Regions from separate parts of the Streptomyces sp. NPDC044984 genome, predicted to be linked through region 2. Evidence: riboswitches for the same ligand, from Rfam matches in the RefSeq annotation. Region 2 holds a riboswitch; the other holds the start of a gene.
What was found. Region 2 has a riboswitch for S-adenosylmethionine ahead of thrC (threonine synthase). Riboswitches for the same ligand answer to the same signal wherever they lie in the genome.

Region 1 (4,407 bases), on a different contig from region 2:
GGCTTCTTCGTGGGACCGGTCATCGCGTTCGTCGTCACCAAGCGGATCTGCCTCGGCCTGCAGCGCCGGGACAAGGACAAGGTGCTGCACGGCCGCGAGTCGGGCATCATCAAGCGCCTGCCGCACGGTGAGTTCATCGAGGTGCACGAGCCGCTCAGCCAGGAGCAGATGTACACCCTCACCGCGCACGAGCAGTACAAGCCGCACGAGATCGGCCCCGAGGTCGACGAGAACGGTGTCCGGCGCAAGGTGAAGGCGACCGAGAAGCTGCGCGCCAAGCTGAGCAAGGGCTACTACGGCGAGGACGCCCAGATCCCGAAGCCGACCGTCGAGGAGTACAAGGAGATCACGAGCGGCCACGGCCACCACTGATCGCCTCCGGCACCTCACCCCAGTCGCCACACGACGGCGAAGGGCCCCCGTCCGTTCTGCGGACGGGGGCCCTTCGCCGTCCACGGACCTCGATAGGGTGGAGCCCGGGGCCCCTCTGGTCCCCGCGATCCTTCTACGACCATCAGGAGCGGCCATGAGCGCTGTGACCCCCGCTGGAGGCGACACCGCGGCGGGCCGCTCCTGGCCCGCCCTGCTGAACGGACTGCTGGACGGACGGAACCTGTCCGCCGACGACACCGCCTGGGCGATGGACCTGATCATGCGCGGCGAGGCGACCGACGCGCAGATCGCCGGCTTCGCGGTGTCCCTGCGGGCCAAGGGCGAGACCGTCGAGGAGATCACCGGCTGCGTGCGGGCGCTGTACGACCACGCCAACGTGATCGAGGTGCCGGGCGAGACCGTCGACATCGTCGGCACCGGCGGGGACGGCGCCAAGACGGTGAACATCTCCACGATGTCCTCGATCGTCGTGGCCGGCACCGGCGCGAAGGTCGTCAAGCACGGCAACCGGGCCGCCTCCTCCGCGTCCGGCGCCTCCGACGTCCTGGAGAAGCTCGGCGTCAACCTGGAGCTGACCCCGCGACGGGTCGCCGAGGTCGCCGAGGAGGCCGGGATCACCTTCTGCTTCGCGGTGAAGTTCCACCCGGCGCTGCGCCACGTGGCCGCCGCGCGCGGCCAGCTCGGCATCCGCACGGTGTTCAACTTCCTCGGCCCGCTGGCCAATCCGGCGCGGGTCAAGGCGCAGGCGGTCGGCGTCGCCGACCTCCGGATGGCGCCCATCATGGCCGGGGTCCTCGCCGAGCGCGGCAACTCCACGCTGGTGTTCCGCGGCGACGACGGACTCGACGAGCTGACCACCACCGCCACCTCCAGGGTGTGGGTGGTCCGCGACGGCAAGGTCGACGAGGAGACCTTCGACCCGCGCGACGTGGGCATCGACCTGGTGCCCGTGGAGGCCCTCCGCGGCGCCGACGCCTCCTACAACGCCGAGGTCGCCCGCCGGCTCCTCGACGGCGAACCGGGCCCCGTGCGGGACGCGGTGCTGCTGAACTCGGCGGCGGCGCTGGTGGCCCTGGAGCCGGGCGGCGGCACCCTGACGGAGCAGATCCGCGCCGGTATGGCGAAGGCGGCCGAGGCGATCGACTCGGGGGCCGCCAAGCGGGTCCTGGAGCGCTGGGTGGCCGTCAGCAACGCGTAGCCGCCGGGCGGTGGGACGTCCCGCGATCCGGACACGGGTTGCGGGACGTCGATCACTTCACGTACTTTCCTGTCCAGGTCATGAGTGACAGCCATCAGGCCCCGGCCGGCTGTCCGGCAACCCTCCGTCCGTGGCGGGGTGCCCCGGGTGAAGACCAGGCCGTGAGCAGCAAGGCCCACGGCAAGCGCGGACCCCTCGCACACCAGGGGTCCTGGTCGTCGAGGAGTCTTCCGTGAGCAAGCGAATGCGCTAGGGCTGCCGAGCCCCGCCTCCGCACGTCCCCTTTCCTTTCCTCCGCGCTCGAGCGACGCACGCTCGCGCGGGGATTCCGCCTGCCTCACCGGGAGTTGTGTCATGTCCGTCCCCACCGCCGCCGACCCGTCCGTCCGCGCCCCCCTGCCCGTCCTCGGCCGGGACGTCACCGTCCCCCTCGTCACCGGCGGCGAGGTCACCTACGCCGCCCTCGACTACGCCGCCAGCGCCCCCGCCCTCCAGCGGGTGTGGGACGACGTGGCCGCGTACGCGCCGTACTACGGCAGCGTCCACCGGGGCGCCGGATACCTCTCCCAGCTCTCCACCGACCTGTTCGAGAACGCCCGCCGGACCGTCGCCGGGTTCCTCGGCTGCCGTACCGGGGACCAGGTGGTGTTCACCCGCTCCACCACCGACTCCCTCAACCTGCTCGCCACCGCGCTCCCCGACGGCTGCGAGGTCTTCGTCTTCGAGACCGAGCACCACGCCTCCCTGCTGCCCTGGCGCGGTGCGCGCGTCACCTGCCTGGACGCTCCGCGCAGCCCGCGGCAGGCGGTCGAGACCCTGGAGCGGGCCCTCGCCGACCGTGACCCCCACGGCCCCGCCCTGGTCTGCGTCACCGGCGCCTCCAACGTCACCGGCGAGCTGTGGCCCGTACGGGAACTGGCCGCCGCCGCGCACGCGCACGGTGCCCGGATCGTCCTGGACGCCGCCCAGCTCGCCCCGCACCACCCGGTGAGCGTCCGTGACCTGGACGTCGACTGGGTCGCCTTCTCCGGGCACAAGCTGTACGCCCCCTTCGGCTCCGGCGTGCTGGCCGGCCGCGCCGACTGGCTCCGGGAGGCCGAGCCGTACCTCGCGGGCGGCGGCGCCAGCCGCAAGGTCACCCGGCGCGCGGACGGGGGAGTGGACGTGGAGTGGCACGACGGCGCCGCCCGGCACGAGGCCGGGTCGCCCAACGTCATCGGCGCGTACGCCATCGCCTCCGCCTGCACGGCGCTCACCGAGGCCGGGTTCGACGCGCTGGTCGCCCGCGAGGAGGAGCTGATCGGCGCGGTGCGCGAAGGACTCGCGGACGTGCCCGAGGTGCGCTTCCTGTCCCTGTTCGGGGACGACGCCCCGCGCGTCGGTGTGCTCTCCTTCGTCGTCGAGGGCTGGAACAGCTCCCACTTCGCCGCCGCGCTCTCCGCCGAGTACGGCATCGGCGTACGGGACGGGCTGTTCTGCGCGCACCCGCTGGTGCGCACGCTGCTCGGCGGCGACGCGGGGGACCAGGGCGAGTGCGGCGCCCCCGAGGCGGAGCCCGGGGAGAAGGCGCTCAACGCGATCCGGGTGAGCTTCGGCGCGGGTACGCCGGACGAGCACGTGGAGCGGTTCGTGCGGGCGGTGCGGGAGCTGGTGCGGGACGGCGCTCGCTGGAACTACCGGACGGTGGACGGCCGCTGCGTCCCGGACACCTCCGCCCGAGGGGCTGAAAGCTAGCCCCTCCGGCGTTTGAGGAGCGGGGTCCGGGGCGGAGCCCCAGGTTCGGGAAGGGGCGGCGGGGGCGAGAAACTAATGGGCGGGCACCGGCAGCCGCGTGCCCAGCACGATCATGCGCAGCGCGCGCTCCGTCGCGTCGGTGAGCAGCTCCGCGCCCCGGACCAGCGCCTCCGCCAGGGCCATCGGCGCGGGCAGGATGCCGTGGCAGGCGTCCACGCCCGGCACCTCCCCCGCCCCCTCCCCGAGCGTCCCCGCCAGCGCCAGCACCGGCCTCCCGGACAGCTTGGCGCGGCGCGCCACCTCCGCCGGGACCTTGCCGCGCGGCGTCTGGTGGTCCAGGGCGCCCTCCGCGGTGACGACCAGATCGGCGCGGGCCAGCCGGGCGTCCAGGTCGAGGTGGTCCAGCAGGACCTGGAAGCGGGGCAGGAGGGACCCGCCCAGGGCGGCGAGCCCGGCGCCCAGTCCGCCGGAGGCGCCCGTACCGCGGCCGAGGCGCAGATCGGCGCCGGTGACGGCGAGATCGCGGGTCAGCACCCGCGCCCAGTTCTCCAGCGCCGCCGACAGCTCCTCGACCTGCTCCGGGGTCGCCCCCTTCTGCGGGCCGAACACCCGGGCCACGCCCCGCTCCCCGCACAGCACGTTGAAGGGGTTGCAGGCGACGAGGAGTTCCACGTCGGCGAGGCGGGGATCGAGGCCGGCCGGGTCGATGCGGGCCAGGCGCGTCAACTCGCTCCCGCCGGGCTCCAGTTCAAGTCCGTCTGCGTCCAGCAGCCGGGCGCCGAGCGCCTGGAGCGCGCCCGCGCCGCCGTCGGAGGTGCCCGAGTCGCCGCAGCCCACCAGGATCCGCCGCACGCCCTGGTCGAGGGCGGCGCGGATCAGTTCCCCGACGCCGTACGTGGTGGTGGCGCCCGGGTCGCGCCGGGTGCGGGGGACGAGGGAGAGGCCGGCGACCGCCGCCATCTCCACCACCGCCGTGTCCCCGGAGCCGAGCAGCGCGAAGTGGGTGCCGACCGGTTCGCCGACCGGGCCGGTGGCGGCCAGCGCGACCAGCCGGCCGCCGGTCGCCGAGGCCAGCGCCGAGG
Region 2 (4,407 bases):
GCGGGCCTCACCGACCCGGTCCTTCGTTGTCACTCTCACCTTCAGAGTGCTAACGCAATGATTAGCACTCGACCCATGCGAGTGCAAGCGCCTTCGGGGAGTCGCGGGGGCGCTCAGCCGCACGCGAACACCGCCGCGCGCCGTCCCCGGGCACGGCGAAGGGCCCGCACCCCGGGGGGTGCGGGCCCTTCGTCGGCAGAAGATGCTTGCGGCTGATGGCGCGTTCAGGCGCTGAGACGAACCATGTCGGCCTGCGGGCCCTTCTGACCCTGCGAGATCTCGAACTCGACCCGCTGGCCTTCTTCGAGGGTGCGGTAGCCGTCCATCTGGATCGCGCTGTAGTGGACGAAAACATCCGCACCACCGTCGACCGCGATGAAGCCGTACCCCTTCTCCGCGTTGAACCACTTGACGGTGCCCTGAGCCATGCCTAACTCCCCTATTACTGGCCCTTGCACGGATCCGCACTTCGCGGATCCGGGTCAGACCTCACCCCCCAATGGTTGGGGGCGTGCGCCGGAACGCGTCGACCGCGGCTGAATGTATCTGTCCAACTGCCGTCTGCAACAGGTCAGTCGGACGAGAAATCTGGACGACGCCGGTCCGGAATGTGGCGAGAATTCGCCTGAATCCAGGGCAAGTCGGGCCACACAAAGGCCACAAATGCCGCAGAAGGTGCCGACACTTTGGCTGCATCCAGTCGGCCTGCGGCAGGAATTCAGTGTTTCCGATCAGTGGACCGGGAGCGCGTTCCCCAACTCTACCGCGCTCAATCCCATGGAATTGCCCCCTCCGCTTCTCTCACGGAGGGGGCAATGAGCCAAACACTCGGTAACCGTCATTACCGAAGGTAATGATCAGCCTCCGGCCACCGCCGGAATGATCGACACGCCGGCCCCGTCCGGGGTGGCCGTCTCGAGCCCCTGCTCGAACCGCACGTCGTCGTCGTTGACGTAGACGTTCACGAACCGCCGCAGCTTGCCCTGGTCGTCCAGCACCCGGGCGGCGATCCCGGTGTGGTTCTTCTCCAGGTCCGAGATGACCTCGGCGAGGGTGGCCCCTTCGGCGCTCACCTCGGCCTGCCCACCGGTGTAGGTACGCAGAATGGTCGGGATACGCACGGTAACGCTCACTTCAAAACCTCCGGTCAGGTGACTTGCTCAGGGGCGCGGGACTGTGTTCGGCATGCGGCTGCCGCCGCGTGAGCGCGATCAGCCCCCACCGGCCCGCGGACGAGAACGGTGAAGCAGTCCTCAAGCGAGCCCGGCCTCACGGAACGACTCCAGGCTGGGACGGATCGTCGCCGTGAGCCCCGTCCCCGCCACCGCGTCCAGCGTCTTCAGGCCGTCACCCGTGTTGAGCACGACGGTGGTCAAGGACGGGTCGAGCACCCCGCTCTCCAGCAGCTTCCTGGTCACGCCGACCGTGACACCCCCCGCGGTCTCCGCGAAGATCCCCTCGGTGCGCGCCAGCAGCTTGATCGCGTCGACGATCTGCTCGTCCGTGACGTCCTCCACCGCCCCGCCCGTCCGACGGGCGATGTCCAGGACGTACGGACCGTCCGCCGGGTTCCCGATCGCCAGCGACTTGGCGATCGTGTCCGGCTTCTGCGGACGTACGACGTCGTGCCCCGCCTTGTACGCGGTGGACACCGGCGAGCACCCCTCGGCCTGCGCACCGAAGATCTTGTACGGCCTGTCCTCGACCAGCCCGAGCCCGATCAGCTCCTGCAGCCCCTTGTCGATCTTCGTGAGCTGCGAGCCGGACGCGATCGGGACGACGATCTGGTCCGGGAGCCGCCAGCCGAGCTGCTCGCAGATCTCGTACGCGAGGGTCTTCGACCCCTCCGCGTAGTACGGCCGCAGGTTGACGTTGACGAAGCCCCAGCCCTCGCCGGCCGGGTCGCCGATCAGCTCGGAGCAGAAGCGGTTCACGTCGTCGTAGTTGCCCTCGATGCCGACGAGCTCACCGCCGTAGACGGCGGCCATGACGACCTTGCCCTGCTCCAGGTCGTGCGGGATGAACACGCAGGACCGGAACCCGGCACGGGCCGCGGCGGCGCCCACCGCGCCGGCGAGGTTGCCGGTGGAGGAGCAGGAGAGGGTGGTGAAGCCGAAGGCGCGGGCGGCCTCGATGGCCTGGGCGACGACGCGGTCCTTGAAGGAGTGCGTCGGGTTGCCGGAGTCGTCCTTGACGAACAGCTTGCCGGCGTCGACGCCCAGCTCACGCGCGAGGTTGTCGGCCTGGACGAGCTTGGTCCAGCCGGGGTTCAGGTTCGGCTTGGTCGCCACGTCCGCCGGGACGGGCAGCAGCGGCGCGTAGCGCCAGATGTTCGCGGGTCCCGCCTCGATCCGCTTGCGGAGCTCCTCGGTGTCGTGGGCCGAGAAGTCGTACGCGATCTCCAGCGGGCCGAAACACTCCTCGCAGGCGAAGACGGGGCCGAGGGGGACCCGGTGTCCGCATTCGCGGCAGGAGAGCGCGGCGGCGGGGCCCAGGTCGACGGAGTTCGCGGCGGCGGATTCGGTGGTGCTTGCAACGGTCTGCACAGCCATGGAGGCGAGGCCCTTTCTCCTCATCTTCCTCACGACGCACCTCGCCGTGAGACGGATTTGGCACCTTCCCTAGCCGGGAGCCTCGCCACGTCCGTGTGACAAGAACCGACTGGAGGGTTGCCGGGGCTTCATCGGGCCGTGTCCCTCTGCCCCTCTGGATGAGCGGTGTTCAGTTGTCGTCCGCGCGGTGACCCCGGCATGCGGTGGTCATCGGCGTTGTTCAAGACTGTAACCGAAGGCCTGCATGGTTGAGATAGTCGTCCGAACCGCGAGATGGATCACAGGCCAGTGAGGAGCCCGGGACCGTGCTGGAAGAAGTCGAGCGCTGGCTGGTCGACCGCTCCTGGTCCGTGGCCGACCGCCCGCTCCACCGGATCCTGGCGGCGAAGCGTGCCACGGGGCAGACGGTGAGCGTGGTGCTGCCCGCGCTCGACGAGGAGGCGACGGTCGGCGACATCGTGTCGGTGATCCGGCACGACCTGGTGCTCCAGGTCCCCCTGGTCGACGAGGTGGTGGTGGTCGACTCGGGCTCGACCGACCGCACGGCCGAGGTGGCGGCGGCGGCGGGCGCGCGCGTGGTGCACCGGGACGCGATCCTGCCCCGGATACCGGCGGTGCCCGGCAAGGGCGAGGTGCTGTGGCGCTCCCTGCTGGTCACCCGCGGCGACATCGTGTGCTTCGTCGACGCGGACCTGCGGGAGTTCTCCTCCGACTTCGTCTCCGGCATCGTCGGCCCGCTGCTCACCGAGCCGGACGTGCAGCTGGTCAAGGCCATGTACGACCGCCCGCTCGGCGCCGCGGCCGGTCAGGGCGGCCGGGTCACCGAGCTGATGGCCCGTCCGCTGCTGAACATGCACTGGCCCCAGCTGGCCGGCTTCGTCCAGCCGCTCGGCGGCGAGTACGCGGCCCGCCGCACCCTCCTCGAACAGCTCCCGTTCCCGGTCGGGTACGGCGTCGAGCTCGGCATGCTGGTCGACGCCCTGCACCTGGCGGGCCTGGACGCCCTGGCCCAGGTCGACGTCGGCGTCCGCATCCACCGCCACCAGGACGGCCAGGCCCTCGGCCGGATGGCCGCCGCGATCTACCGCACCGCCCAGCTCCGCCTGGCCCGCGGCCATCTGATCCGGCCGTCCCTCACCCAGTTCGAGCGGGCGGGCGACAACTTCGAGCCCCGTACGTACTCCGTCGACACGGAGGAGCGGCCCCCGATGGCGGAGATCGCGGAGTACCAGGCGCGGCGGGTGGCCTGACCCGTATACGGCCGATCAGGTGCGTTTGAGGTCTCCGGGGCCGGGCTAGGTTGACGTCTATGGCTGTCACGCAGGCTGCTCAGGGTGCTCAGGTGCTGGTCGCGTCGAATCGCGGGCCCGTCTCGTACACGGTGGAGGACGACGGTTCGCTGCGGACCGGGCGGGGCGGTGGCGGGCTGGTGTCCGGGCTGTCGGCGATCGGGCCGGACGCCGGGGCGCTGTGGGTGTGCTCGGCGCTGTCCGACGGCGACCGCGAGGCGGTGCGGCGCGGAGTCGGCGAGGACGGCGTGCGGATGCTGGACATCCCGGCGGACGTGCACGCGGACGCGTACAACGGGATCGCCAACTCGGTGCTGTGGTTCGTGCACCACATGCTGTACCAGACGCCGCTGGAGCCGGTCTTCGACGCGGAGTTCCGCCGGCAGTGGGCGTCGTACGAGGCCTACAACCGGGCGTTCGCCGAGGCGCTGGCCGAGGAGGCGGCGCGGGGCGCGGCGGTGCTGGTCCAGGACTACCACCTGACCCTCGTCCCCGGGATGCTCCGCGAGCTCCGCCCCGACCTGCGCATCGCCCACTTCTCGCACACGCCGTGGGCGCCGCCGGAG

Region 1: linked by a shared signal. The riboswitch ahead of AB0A94_RS14125 (aminotransferase class V-fold PLP-dependent enzyme) and the one ahead of thrC (threonine synthase) in region 2 are both predicted to bind S-adenosylmethionine.

The regions. Positions count from the first base shown of each region.
Region 1 is NZ_JBEZBE010000011.1:6,937-11,343, forward strand. It holds gene AB0A94_RS14115 (cytochrome bc complex cytochrome b subunit) at 1-372, shown strand, start outside; gene trpD (anthranilate phosphoribosyltransferase) at 527-1,591, shown strand; SAM riboswitch class IV at 1,668-1,784, shown strand; gene AB0A94_RS14125 (aminotransferase class V-fold PLP-dependent enzyme) at 1,946-3,325, shown strand; gene AB0A94_RS14130 (glycerate kinase) at 3,398-4,407, opposite strand, start outside.
Region 2 is NZ_JBEZBE010000021.1:19,946-24,352, forward strand. It holds gene AB0A94_RS22780 (cold-shock protein) at 225-428, opposite strand; gene AB0A94_RS22785 (MoaD/ThiS family protein) at 858-1,133, opposite strand; gene thrC (threonine synthase) at 1,254-2,552, opposite strand; SAM riboswitch class I at 2,570-2,717, opposite strand; gene AB0A94_RS22795 (glucosyl-3-phosphoglycerate synthase) at 2,858-3,802, shown strand; gene AB0A94_RS22800 (trehalose-6-phosphate synthase) at 3,862-4,407, shown strand, end outside.